Regions from separate parts of the Aminobacter sp. DSM 101952 genome, predicted to be linked through region 3. Evidence: riboswitches for the same ligand, from Rfam matches in the RefSeq annotation. Region 3 holds a riboswitch; each other region holds the start of a gene.
What was found. A riboswitch is a leader RNA that binds a small molecule or an ion and turns the genes downstream of it on or off. The one in region 3 is predicted to bind cobalamin.
Positions count from the first base shown of each region.

Region 1 (3,201 bases), on a different contig from region 3:
CGCCACGGGCAATGTCGATCACCTTAACGCGCGGTGTCCGGGCTTGAAGTTGGTCGGTGGTCGGTTGCATCGTCATGGCCATTCGCTTGGGCTTCGGGTGTTTCGCCGCCCATGCAGCACTATCATGGTTGAACCGCGGCAAGAGAGGGACTAGCCAACGTCATGCACAGGGTTCGGGGATGCCTGCAATGAACGGTCGTGTGATGTCGCTGACCGAGGAACTGGTGGCACTTTGCCATCGTGAGGTGGCTGATGCCGGCCCCGATCCTGATGCGCAGCACCTCGACGATGCCGATTACGAACGCATGATCGACAAGACGCTTGCCGCCTATCCCGGCAATGGGCCGCTGTGGCTGTTTGCCTATGGCTCGCTGATCTGGAAGCCCGAGGTCGAACACACCGACGAAAGGGTGGCGCTGGCGCGCGGTTGGCACCGTTCGTTCTGCATCAACATGACCCGCTGGCGCGCCACAAAGACTGAGCCCGGGCTGATGATGGGCATGGATCGCGGCGGCCAATGCAAGGGCGTGGCGCTCAGGCTGACGGACGGCGACCGGCGCGAGCAACTGGACAAGCTGTTTCGCCGCGAGATGACGCTGAAGCCCTCGACCTACAAGCCGCGCTGGCTGAACCTCGCCACCGATGAGGGGCCGTTGACCGCACTCGCTTTCGTCATCAACCGTCAAGGCCATGCCTATGCCGGGGCGCTTGGCGAGGACGAGGTCGTAAAGCGTCTGGCCACGACCTGCGGCCACTGGGGCTCGGCCGCCGACTATCTCTACAATGTGGTCAAGAACCTGGAGCAGCGTTCCATCCACGACCGGCATCTGTGGCGGCTGCAGCACCTGGTGGCCGAACGAATCACCGCGCGCGGCTGATCGCAAGAACGCCGCATTCGAGCGCCGCGGCGTCGGAATTTGGTTTGCCGCCCAAGCCATTTGTTTCTATAGTTGCGGCGTCGTCGGTTCCGTTACGGAATCAAGAGGGAATGCGGTAAGGTCCATTAGAGGGTCCGAAGCCGTGGCTGCCCCCGCAACTGTATGCGGCTAGTCCTCCCCAAATGCCACTGAAGCTTGCTTCGGGAAGGCGGGGAAGGGTGCCAATCCGCAAGCCAGGAGACCTGCCGGCGACAGGCACTTATCTCTGTGCCCTCGGGTGGAGGGCGAAAGGACTTATGATGAACACTGTTTCTGCTCTCGGCACCGACGTCTCCTCGCAGTCGCGTATCATGCAGCTGGCTCTTGCCGCGCTGCTCGGCCTTTTCGTTGTTGGCTTCCTCGGGTTCTCGCACATGGAAGTGGTGCACAATGCTGCCCACGACTATCGCCACTCGATGGCTTTCCCCTGCCACTAACGAAAGCAAGCCAACCATGTCCGTCTTTCGCAACGTCGTGTTCATCGCGGCGATCAGTGGCCTATTGGCCGGCGTGATCCTTGCTGCGCTCCAGACCTATTCAACCGATCCGCTGATCTTCAAGGCGGAGACCTATGAAAACGCCGGCGGCCACGACCACGGCGCGGCACCCGTGGCCGGTACCGAAGCGACCGCGCCTGCTGCCGACGCACAGGCTGTGGCGCCGGCCGAGGAAGAAGCGTGGGCGCCTGCCGACGGCTTCGAGCGTTTCGCTTACTCGGCGCTCGCCAACATCGTCAGTGGCATCGCTTTCGGACTGATCCTGGTCGCCGTCTCCGAGTTTGCCGGCGGCATCGCCAACTGGCGCCAGGGCGTGTTCTGGGGTTTTGCCGGCTTTGCCGTCTTCACATTGGCGCCTGGTCTCGGCCTGCCGCCGGAACTGCCGGCCATGCCTGCCGCCGATCTCGTCTCGCGCCAGATATGGTGGACGCTGACTGTCGTGGCCACCGCTGCTGGCCTCGCGCTGATTGCCTTCAAGCAGTCGTTGCCGCTGGCTGTCCTCGGCGTTGCGCTGATCGTCGCGCCGCACATCGTCGGGGCGCCGCAGCCGGAAAGCCATGAGTCACCGATCCCGGCCGACCTGCACCACAGCTTTGTCGTCGCTGTCACCATCTCCAACCTGGTGTTCTGGGTCGTGCTGGGCGCGGTGGCAGGCTACGTGCGCAATCGCTTCATGAGCGAACCCGCACAGTCGCTGAACGGTCGCCTTGCCTGAGACGCTGACCTTCCTGCTCGGCGGTGCGCGCTCCGGCAAGAGCGCGCATGCCGAGCGGCTCATCACGCAAATTCCTGCTCCGTGGACCTACATCGCCACGGCGCAGGCCTATGACGACGAGATGCGCGAGCGCATCTCGATCCATCGTGATCGCCGCGGCGAAGGCTGGCAAACGCTCGACGCACCGCTGGATATCGCGGGCGCGCTTGGCAGCGTGCCCGAGGGCGCGCCGGTGCTGGTCGACTGCCTGACGCTCTGGCTCACCAATCACATGCTGGCCGATCACGATGTCGAGGCCGAATGCGCCGCCCTCGCGGACGTGCTGTCGCGCCCGCGAGGGCCGTGGTTCGTGGTCTCCAACGAGGTCGGGCTCGGAATCGTGCCCGACAATGCACTGGCCCGTCGCTTCCGTGACGATGCTGGCCGCCTCAACCAGAAGGTGGCGGCCGTGGCCGACGCGGTGCTGTACATGGTCGCCGGTCTGCCGATGAAGGTGAAATGATGAAGACGATCGACGAACAGGAAGCTGAGCGCCACCGCGCCAAGATGGCCAAGCGGAAGGCGGTGCAGGATGCCGAGGTGGCGGGAAAGACCATCGTCGAGAAGGGACTGCTGATCGTCAACACCGGTCCCGGTAAAGGCAAGTCGACGGCGGCCTTCGGGCTGGCGCTGCGCATGCTCGGCTATGGCCATCGCGTCGGCGTCGTGCAGTTCATCAAGGGTGCCTGGCATTCCGGCGAGCAGGACGCGTTTGCCGCCTTCGGCGACCGCGTCGTGTGGCACACGATGGGCGAGGGCTTCACCTGGGAGACGCAGGACAAGATGCGCGACATTGCTGCTGCAGAGGCTGCCTGGGCGAAAGCGCAGGAGCTTTTGGCAGACCCGAGCATCTCACTCGTCGTGCTCGATGAACTCAACATTGCGCTGCGCTATGACTATCTCGATCTCGATGCTGTCGTCTCGACGCTCAAGGGCCGGCGCGAGGGCCTGCATGTCGTGGTCACTGGCCGCAACGCCAAGCCGGCACTGGTCGAGGCTGCCGATCTCGTCACCGAAATGGGCGCTACCAAGC
Region 1 covers NZ_LMCL01000001.1:168,223-171,423, reverse strand. The annotation lists gene ASC75_RS00840 (DUF1624 domain-containing protein) at 1-76, opposite strand, end outside; gene ASC75_RS00835 (gamma-glutamylcyclotransferase) at 189-878, shown strand; cobalamin riboswitch at 946-1,143, shown strand; gene ASC75_RS00830 (CbtB-domain containing protein) at 1,178-1,354, shown strand; gene ASC75_RS00825 (CbtA family protein) at 1,371-2,129, shown strand; gene cobU (bifunctional adenosylcobinamide kinase/adenosylcobinamide-phosphate guanylyltransferase) at 2,122-2,631, shown strand; gene cobO (cob(I)yrinic acid a,c-diamide adenosyltransferase) at 2,631-3,201, shown strand, end outside.
Region 1: another riboswitch for cobalamin. It lies ahead of ASC75_RS00830 (CbtB-domain containing protein); the one in region 3 lies ahead of ASC75_RS20815 ((2Fe-2S) ferredoxin domain-containing protein).

Region 2 (3,201 bases), 150 kb from region 3:
CGCCTGCTGCGGGTCGACGTCGGCTACGATGTAGCCGAAGGAAACCTTTTCCACCACGATCGCCAGCAGCGCCGTCAGACCCGTCTCGGCAATGCCGACGATGGCGACGGATCCTGCCACGACCACAAGCGCCAGCAGTGAACCCAGAATGATCGCCAGCCGCCAGTAGCCAGACTGCCGGTAGCGGTTGGCGATGCCGCTAGAATGGCCGCGCGCCAGACCGGCAGTCGTTGCGATGTCCATGGTCGAAGCCTCCGGATTGGGGGAGGCACGCCGCGGCCTTGCCGGCGGCGGCGTGCCGGTTCGTCAGTTGGAGGCGCTACCCTGGTAGGTCATGCCGCCCTGGAACGGCAGGCCTTGGTAGATCTCGATCCATTCCTTCATCGCCGCCTCGGGATCGATGTCGGCGAAGCGGTCGGGATAGAGCCACTTGGCGACCTGCAGCGCGCCCGTCACCTTGGACGAGCCGCCTGCCAGATAGTAGTTGATCAAGCGCACATTGCCCCCCGCACCGACCGGCGCGCCCGAAATTTCCTCGCGTGCGACGATCGCCTTCCAGCTGTCGGCGAACTTCGCTTCCGGGATCGTCTGGTAGGAGCCGGGCTGCAGCTTGATCACCAGATCCGGCTTACGCGCGATGATCTCCTCGGGATCGACGGTGAAGCTGTTCTCGTTGCCGCGCGAGGAGGGCTGCTTCTTGATGTCGATGTCGCCGAAGACGTTGATGCCGCCGCCGGCCTCGATCATGTCGTGCCAGCCCGAACCCGGCGTAACCGTCACCAGGTCGCGCACCTCTTCGAGGTACACCTTCTTGCGCTCGACGTCCTTCAGGCGCTCGGCCAGCAGGTCCATGTAGCGGGTGTAATAGGCGTTGAGCGCATCGGCCTTTTCCGTGCTGTCGAACAGCTTGCCGAACAGCGTCACGTTCTCGACGTGCTGAAGCGTGTCCCAGGCGGTGACGACCAGAACCGGAATGCCGAAGGCTTCGAGCTGTCGCGCCGCCTCCTCGTAGACGCCATTGCGCGGGATGATCACCACGTCGGGCTTGAGCGCCACGATCGCTTCGTAGTTGGGCTGGGTCTGGCCCTGGCCGACGATGTCGCTGTCCTTGAACTGCGGCCAGTAGGTCGGGTCCCGCATCGTGCTCGCATCGACGCCGACGACCTTGTCTATGGCCCCGATGGCACGGGCGAACTCAACCGCATAGCGGTTGAAGATCACCGCCCGCTTGATCGGCAGTTCCAGCTCGACCTTGCGGCCGGCATCGTCGGTGAAGGTTTCGGCGGCCGCCGGTGCCAAGCCGATGGCCGAAGCCAGGGCAAGTCCGAGCCACAGGGCTAGCTGAGTGATTTTCATGATGTCTCCATGCGCAAATGCGGTGCGGGGCGTGCCGAGGCCTGCACATGTCCGGGCAGGCCTCGGTCAGACGACACAGGCAAACAGGCGCAGCACGCCGGACGACGCCAAAGGCGCCCGCCGAAGCTCTTCGAACATGGGGAAACCGATCTTCCCGACATCGCCGCGCCAACCTCTGCCTGCCGGGGACGAGGTGCGGAAATGCGGGCCCGACGAAAGCCGCAACAGGGCCTTCGAAATGGAACCGTCACTCCTGTGGCACACCCCGACCACGGAATCTCACTCTGTCAGGCAGGTCTCCTGGCTCACGGATCGCAGCCCATGCCGCCCGTCTTCCCGGCAATATTGCCAGTGACATTTGGGCGAACGGCTCACCGCTTACAGTTGCGGGTCAGCTCCGGTTTCACACCGGATTCCCTCTTAGCTTCCACCTCGTCGGCGGAAGACCATGACGCGCGCACCCTATTCGTGGGCATGTCAAAGTCAAGGGTGATTTACAGGACTAGCAATGGAGTGAAAGTCGTTCATCTGCCGGCCAAGAAGACGGGTGGATTTTCTCTTGAGTTCTCCTCAAGGCATGCAACCCAATGCCAGAACGACTTGTCCGCCAGCGCCCGCGACACTGCAGATGTATCGAACATCTAGTTCCGCTCGACCGGTTTCGAGCGCATGCGCGACACGGTCTCGCGTTCGGCCCGCTTGCAGCGCATCGGCGGAAGGCCGCGGTCCATCAGGGCCATGTCCTCCAGCACCATGTCGCCCATGCGCTTGAAGGCAATGTCGAGCGCGCCGGCCCGGTGGGCCGAGCGCAGGAAGCCGGGCAGTCTGCGCACCGGATGATCCAGCGCCAGCGGCTCTTCCGGGAACACGTCGCTGGCAGCCACGATGTGGCCGCTGCGCACGGCGTCGATCAAGTCGGGGAAATCGACGACGCCGGCGCGGCTGAGCAGGATCAGGGCCGCGCCTTGGCGCATGCGGGCGAAGGAGCCCGCGTCGAGAAAACCCTGGTTTTCGCTGGTCACCGAGGCCACCACGAAGACGACGTCGCTACCCGAAAGCACCTCATCGAGCGTCGCTGGTTCGACACCGCTCTCCCGGAGCACCGATGGCGGCAGCCACGGGTCGAAGGCTTTGGCGCGGGCGCGGAAGCCTGCAAGCAGCCGGTTCAGCGCCTTGCCGAGATCGCCGAAGCCGATGAAGCCGATGTCGGCGCCGGACAGCAGCCGCGCCGATCCATTGCCCTCGGCGCCCCAGAGCTCGCGCCCCTCGCGGAACGCGAGGTCCGCGTCGGTGATGCCGCGGGCAAGGTCGAGCGCCAGGGCGAGCCCGATCTCGGCCACCGGCTCGGCGAACACCTGGCTGGTCGTCACCACATGAACGCCGCGCCCGAAAAGATGCTCGTAGGGCATGTTGTCGAGCAGGTTGCCCTCGACATTGAAGATGCAGCGCAGCGAGACCATCGCCTCCAGCGTCTGGAGCGACAAGGCCGGCTGGCCGATGAGGTAGCGCACGCGCCCGAGAATGTCGGGGGCAAGCGCGGCAATCTCCTCGGGCTCGACCTCGATCACCTCGTTCTCGGCTCGCAGCCTGGCCAAGGCCCCGGGCGCAAGGATCAGTTCCAGCGTGCGCGGCCTGGGAGCGCTGAGCACGAGCGGCCTGGATCGATCCGACATGCTTTTCTCCGCTGCCTAGCCGTGGTCGAGGCCCAGCGCCTCGATCAGGTGCTCGCCGGTGATCACCCGCTCGACCTCCTCGATGGTCGACCGCTTGGGATCGATGTTGTCGGCCACCACCTGCCCGCCGCGCATCACGACGATCCGGTCCACCACCTGGAAGACATGGTGG
Region 2 covers NZ_LMCL01000032.1:309,515-312,715, forward strand. The annotation lists gene ASC75_RS21470 (iron ABC transporter permease) at 1-243, opposite strand, end outside; gene ASC75_RS21475 (ABC transporter substrate-binding protein) at 307-1,356, opposite strand; cobalamin riboswitch at 1,629-1,822, opposite strand; gene ASC75_RS21480 (hydroxyacid dehydrogenase) at 1,998-3,029, opposite strand; gene ASC75_RS21485 (ATP-binding cassette domain-containing protein) at 3,045-3,201, opposite strand, start outside.
Region 2: another riboswitch for cobalamin. It lies ahead of ASC75_RS21475 (ABC transporter substrate-binding protein); the one in region 3 lies ahead of ASC75_RS20815 ((2Fe-2S) ferredoxin domain-containing protein).

Region 3 (3,201 bases):
CCGTCGCTCGACGAGATGGCGCATGTCGCCGCCGAAATGGAGCGCGAGGGCTTCGACATTCCGCTGCTGATCGGCGGCGCCACCACCAGCCGCGTCCACACGGCGGTGAAGATCCATCCGCGCTACGAGCGCGGCCAGGCAGTCTATGTCACCGATGCCAGCCGGGCGGTCGGGGTGGTCTCCAACCTGCTTTCGCCGGAGGCCAGGGGCGGCTACGTCGAAACCGTGCAGGCGGAGTACAAGAAGGTCGCCGACGCCCATGCCCGCTCGGAGGCCGACAAGCAGCGGCTGCCGCTGGCAAAGGCCCGCGCCAATGCGCACAAGGTCGACTGGACCGGCTACGCGCCGCCGAAGCCGCGCTTCCTCGGAACCAAAGTGTTCGAGAGCTGGGACCTCGCCGAGCTCGCCCGCTACATCGACTGGACGCCGTTCTTCCAGACTTGGGAGTTGAAGGGCCGCTATCCGAAGATACTCGAAGACGAGCATCAGGGCCCGGCGGCGCGCCAGCTGTTCGAAGATGCCCAGGCGATGTTGAAGAAGATCATCGATGAGAAGTGGTTCGCACCCAGGGCGGTGATCGGCTTCTGGCCGGCCAATGTCGTCGGCGACGACATCAGGCTGTTCACGGATGACAGCCGCAAGCAGGAACTTGCGAGCTTCTTCACCCTGCGCCAGCAGCTGACCAAGCGCGACGGCAGGCCGAATGTCGCGCTGTCCGACTTCGTCGCGCCGCTCGACAGCGGCAAGGCCGACTATGTCGGCGGCTTCGTGGTGACCGCGGGCATCGAGGAAGTGGCGATTGCCGAGCGCTTCGAACGCGCCAACGACGACTATTCCTCGATCCTGGTCAAGGCGCTGGCCGACCGCTTCGCCGAGGCCTTTGCCGAGCGCATGCACGAGCGCGTGCGCAAGGAGTTCTGGGGCTATGCCACAGACGAAAACCTGTCGGGCGACGAACTGATCGGCGAGGCCTATCACGGCATCCGCCCTGCGCCGGGCTACCCGGCGCAGCCGGACCACACCGAGAAGACGACGCTGTTCAGGCTGCTCGATGCCGAAAGCAACGCCGGCGTGGCGCTGACCGAAAGCATGGCGATGTGGCCGGGCTCGTCGGTGTCGGGCCTCTATCTCGCGCACCCCGAGAGCTATTATTTCGGCGTCGCCAAGGTCGAGCGCGACCAGGTCGAGGACTATGCCAGGCGCAAGGGCATGTCGCTCCAGGAGGCCGAGCGCTGGCTCGCGCCGATCCTCAACTACGTGCCGGCGGCCTTCGCCGAGGCTGCCGAATAGCCGCTTGACTTGGCGGCGCGCGCCTATAGCTTGCCGCACGGTTATGGTTCTCCCGCCTCCGGGCGGGAGCTAAGAGGGAATTCGGTCAAAGCCGAAGCTGCCCCGCAACTGTGAGCGGTCGGGACATGTTTTTCGGAAAGCGGTGTCCGCTTTCGGGAAAGTTTATGCCCCAATGGTGAATAGCCACATTGCCCACCACGTCACTGGCATGGATGCCGGGAAGACGGGCGATGAAGCAACGACCCGCGAGCCAGGAGACCTGCCTGACCATGTGAGGTTCCGTGGGCGGGGTGTACCACTGGAGCGCGGTTGAAACGGTTGCCATCCCGGCGCCGGCTTCTGCCTGCGTTGCCGCAATCCCGCCACGGCTGGTCAGGGATTGCAGGTGTCGAACACAACCGAAAACAATGCCGCGCCGCAAAGGCACGTGCTGCTGGTCGCCAAATCGGCCTTTGCCGCCGCGCCCTACAGGCAGATGCAACAGCTTGCCGATCTGGTAGCCGCGCTGCGGGGCGTCGCCGGTGCCAGTTTCGGCTTCACCGAGCAAGGCACGCCGTCGCTGCGCGAGGCGCTTGGTTCATTGCGCGCGGCCGGCGCCTCCGATGTGCTCATTTTGCCGCTGATGCTGCCCATCGAGCCGAGCTTCACCGCCTGGCTCACCAAGTCGCTGCGCCGTTGGCAGGCCGAGGACGGCGTGGCGTGGCCCCAGGTCAGGATCGCCCAGGGCCTCGCCGACAGTCCGCTTCTTGCCGCCCTCATGGCCGGGCTCGTCGAAGGCGCGCAGGCTGCCGCTCCCGTGCCGCCCGCCGAAAGGCTGGTGCCGGAAGGTTCGCTGGTCCCGGCGCAGAAGCGCCGCGTGCTGGTCTGCCAGGGCGGGCCGTGCAACGCCGCCGGCGCCGATCTCATCTGGGGCCATCTGCGCAACCATCAGGACCGCCAGAAGCTGCGCACGACCGGCGACGGCACCATGAGCTGCAAGTCGACCTGCCTCGGCCCGTGCAACTTGGCCCCTGTTATCCAGGTCTATCCCGAAGGCACTTATTACGGCGGCGTCACGGAGGCGGCCATCGACCGCATCGTTGCCGAGCACCTGCTCGGTGGCCGCGTCGTCGACGCGTTCGCCTACGAGCCTACCGGTCGCAAGCAGACGCTGCGCCCGGCCGCTTCCGCCGAACCGGCCAAAACCTAGCGGGGCGGAGGTTCAGGCCAGTTCATGCCCGGCACGGCCCAGGCCGTGCCGCGCCTGCCGCGTCTCGCGCGGAAGCTCTCCGAACTCATGGCGGTATTCGGCGGCGAAGCGGCCGAAATGGGTGAAGCCCCATTTCAGCGCGACATCGGTGACGGTGGCTTCGGTTGCCACCAGGTCGAAGCGGGCGCGGCGCATGCGCTCGCGCGTCAGCGCGCGCAGCGGCGAGATGCCGAAGGCGTTCCGGTAGGCGAGTTGCAGCGTCCGCGGCGCCACGCCGGCGGCCCCGGCGATCTCGTGCAACCCGATCGGCAGGGCGGCATGGGCGCGGATGAATTCCTCGGCGCGCTTGAGATGGCGGGGGGCGGCTCCCTGCCTGTGGTCATCGAAGAACAGGCTCATGTTGCTGGGCTGGCTGCGCAGGAACAGCTCCAGCAGATGCTGTTCGTAGAGCACGTTCTGGATGCCTGAACCGGCCGAGGCTGGCCTCATCTCCGCGGCCTGGAACAGCGAGTTGGCCAGGCGGCGCCATGCCTGCATCTCGGGCCGCGAAAAATCGACGAGCGGATCGAAGATCAGCGGCCCCGGTATATCGCGGTCGAGCAGGCGCATGGCGAAAGCATGCAGCGGCGCCTTGCGCACCTGGATGAGCAACTGGGCGCAGCCCTGCCACCACTTCATCCTCGTCGCCAGGTCGGCGTTGAGCACGGAGGCGATGCTGCGGT
Region 3 covers NZ_LMCL01000032.1:161,064-164,264, reverse strand. The annotation lists gene metH (methionine synthase) at 1-1,290, shown strand, start outside; cobalamin riboswitch at 1,318-1,572, shown strand; gene ASC75_RS20815 ((2Fe-2S) ferredoxin domain-containing protein) at 1,676-2,479, shown strand; gene ASC75_RS20810 (AraC family transcriptional regulator) at 2,492-3,201, opposite strand, start outside.

Region 4 (3,201 bases), on a different contig from region 3:
AGCCTGAGATCTTCGTCATGGCTTTCGCCCGGCAGCAGCGCCAGCGCGATGCCTCTTTCGCGAGCCACCGCAGCAAGCTGGTCGCAGCCGTAGCGCCACCAGTCGTGACCACCGAGGATACGGACGAGGATGACTCTGGCGTGGGCAGCCACGCTGTCGATCCACAGGTCGACCGACATCGGGTGCCGGAGGTCGCGCAGGCTGGCGAGCCGCATCGACGGCAGGTTTGCTGCACCCGCCTTCCAGGCGTTGGCGAGGCCTGCCAGATCGCTGTCGGTGAAGGACAGCGCCACCACATCCGCAGGCTTCTGCCCGAGGTCCACAGGCTCGATGAGGTCGTCGAGCGAGGCGGAGGTGGTGGTGAGGATGTGCATCAGCTCGCCTCGCTTGAGGTCGCGCGAAATGTCCCCCTCATCCAGCCCTTCGGGCGACCTTCTCCCCGGCAGGGAGATGAGGCACGCGCTGACGTCGGCGATCTCCGCTCCAGTTTGGAGAGAGGTCGACCGAGCGCAGCGGAGGTCGGGTGAGGGGACATCGTTTTAGCCGACCAGGATACGCTCGATGGCCGGGCGGTCGAGGCCCTTGAGGCCAATGACGACGAGGCGCGAGCGGCGGTCGTCCTCGGCGGTCCAGGCGCGGTCATAGTAGTGGTTGACGCGCGGGCCGACGGCCTGGACGAGCAGGCGCATCGGCTTGCCGCCGACGTCGACAAAGCCCTTCACGCGCAGCACGTTTTCTTCCTCGGCGGCCGTGGCGACGCGCTTGGCCAGTTCGTCGGGGTTGGCGATCGAGGGAATCTCGATGACGAAGGTGTCGAAATCGTCGTGCTCGTGGTCGAAGGCGCCGTCGTGGTGGGTCTTGCGGTTCTCGATGTCGTCCTCGACGGCGAGGCCGAGGCCGAGCAGCACCGATGGGTCGACCTTGCCATGCGCCGACGGCACGATCTTGACCGCGCGGGCGAGGTGCTCGCTGACGATGGCGCTGGCGCGGGCATGGCCGGCGTCGTCGAGAAGGTCGGACTTGGACAGGATGATGAGGTCGGCGCAGGCAACCTGGTCCTCGAACACCTCCTCGACAGGGTCGTCGTGATCGAGCGAATCATCGGCCTGGCGTTGGGCGGCCAGCGCTTCCATGTCGGAGGCGACCTTGCCTTCGGCGAGAGCCGGGCCATCGACCACGGCGATGACCCCGTCGACGGTGACGCGGCTCTTCACCGTCGGCCACTGGAAGGCCTGGACCAGAGGCTTCGGCAGCGCGAGGCCGGAAGTCTCGATCAGGATGTGGTCGACTTTTGGGGTGCGCGCGAGAATCTGGTCGAGGGCCGGGACAAAATCATCGGCGACGGTGCAGCAGATGCAGCCATTTGCCAGCTCGACGATGTTTTCCTCCGGGCAGGCGTCGATGCCGCAGCCCTTCAGAATTTCGCCGTCGATGCCGACATCGCCGAACTCGTTGACGATGATGGCGAGGCGCTTGCCCTTGGAATTCTCGAGGATGTTGCGGAGCAGCGTGGTCTTGCCGGCGCCGAGAAAGCCGGTGACGACGGTGCAGGGAACGCGTTCGACGGAGGCGGTCATTTGTCTTCCTTGATGAGAGCAAGCGGAGGGATGCGCGCGACGAGGCCGCGCTTGAGGCTGTCGGGACGGCCGCGCCAGGGGATCAGGCCGTCGGTTGAGGTGCTGAACAGTTGTGCGCCGGTGACGAGATCGTCGCCGGAGGAAACGTTGAGATCGCCGAAGACGTAGCTCCACGCGCCGTCCCGGAGCAGGGCGGCACTCAGGCGGCGCTTGCAATTGCCGAGGCACTCGACAGTGCGGACGGTGATGCCTTGGCCGACTGCTGCCCGACGGGCGGATTCGGCAAGTCTTTCTCCGGCGCGGGGATGGGCGTCCGAACCGGTTTCGTCACGGCAGGAGGAGCACACGAGGATGGTCACGTCGCAGGCGCGCGCGCCTGCTGCATCGCCGGATGCGTCAGAAGTTCCGACCGGAAGGTTGTCGTCGAAGTCCAAATCCAGGCTCCCTGCCCGGGGCACCCGCCAGGCGATCGGATCAATGTCTGCGACGGCAGGTCTCCTGGCTTGCGGATCGTCGCCTTCGCCCGCCTTCCCGGGAAATCCCAGTGGTCTTCGGGTCTGGCTCTTCGCTCACAGTTGCGGGGACAGCCGCGGTTTTGGCGCATATGCGCCGCACCGCATTCCCTCTTAGCCTCCGCCGTTGCGGGCGAAGGACCGTCTGTGGGCGATTTAGGCTTTCGCGCGGGGTGGAGTCAACGCAATGGAGCGACCAACAATGTCGCTCAGCGCCGGGCCGAGGTCGCCGGCGGGCGTGACCTCGATGCGTTCGAGGCCGAGCCAGTCGCGCATCTGCTTGAGTTCTTCAAAGAGTTGGGCTGCTGTTTCCGGCGGCGCGCAGGGCTCGGCATAGGCGGCGTGGACGCGCAGCACGCCGGCCGGGCGGTCGGCCTTGAGGTCGATGCGGGCGACGATGCGTTCGCCGAGCAGGAAGGGCAGGACGTAGTAGCCGTACTGGCGCTTGTCCGCTGGCGTGTAGATCTCGATGCGGTAGCGGAAGTCGAACAATTGCTCGGCGCGGGTGCGCTCGAACACCAGCGGGTCGAAGGGCGCGAGCAGGGCGCGTGCTTGCACTTTTCGAGGGATGCGGGCCTCGGCATGCAGATAGGCCTGCCTGTTCCAGCCTTCGACGCGCACGGGAATCAGTTCGCCCATCTCGACCAGCTCTTCGAGCCGGCCCTTCATGTCGTCCGGCGACAGGCGGAAATAGTCGCGCAGGCAGATGCCGGTCGCGACGCCATGGGCCTGAGCGGAGATTCGCAACAGTTCGCGATGGGCATCTTCGGCCCGCAGGGCAGGGCTGTTGTAGATGTCGGCCGGCAGCACGCGCTCGGGCAGGTCGTAGAGACGCTCGAAGCCGCGGCGGGAATGGGTGGTGATGCGGCCGGCCCAGAACAGCCATTCGAAGGCGCGCTTCTCAAGGCTCCAGCCCCACCAGCCGCCCGAACCCTTGGCGCCCTCGATGTCCGAGGCGGCGATCGGGCCGCGGTCGACCACCTGGCGATAGATCCCTTCTATGTAAGGAGCCTGCTCGCGGCCGAACTTCGCCAGCCCCGAATACATCTCGGTGTCCGCCCGCTCCATGCGCCAGCGCAGCAGCGGAAAGGTCTCCAGCGGCAGCAGCGAGG
Region 4 covers NZ_LMCL01000001.1:204,449-207,649, reverse strand. The annotation lists gene ASC75_RS01015 (cobaltochelatase subunit CobN) at 1-374, opposite strand, end outside; gene cobW (cobalamin biosynthesis protein CobW) at 540-1,577, opposite strand; gene ASC75_RS01005 (DUF1636 family protein) at 1,574-1,936, opposite strand; cobalamin riboswitch at 2,048-2,250, opposite strand; gene ASC75_RS01000 (winged helix-turn-helix domain-containing protein) at 2,246-3,201, opposite strand, start outside.
Region 4: another riboswitch for cobalamin. It lies ahead of ASC75_RS01005 (DUF1636 family protein); the one in region 3 lies ahead of ASC75_RS20815 ((2Fe-2S) ferredoxin domain-containing protein).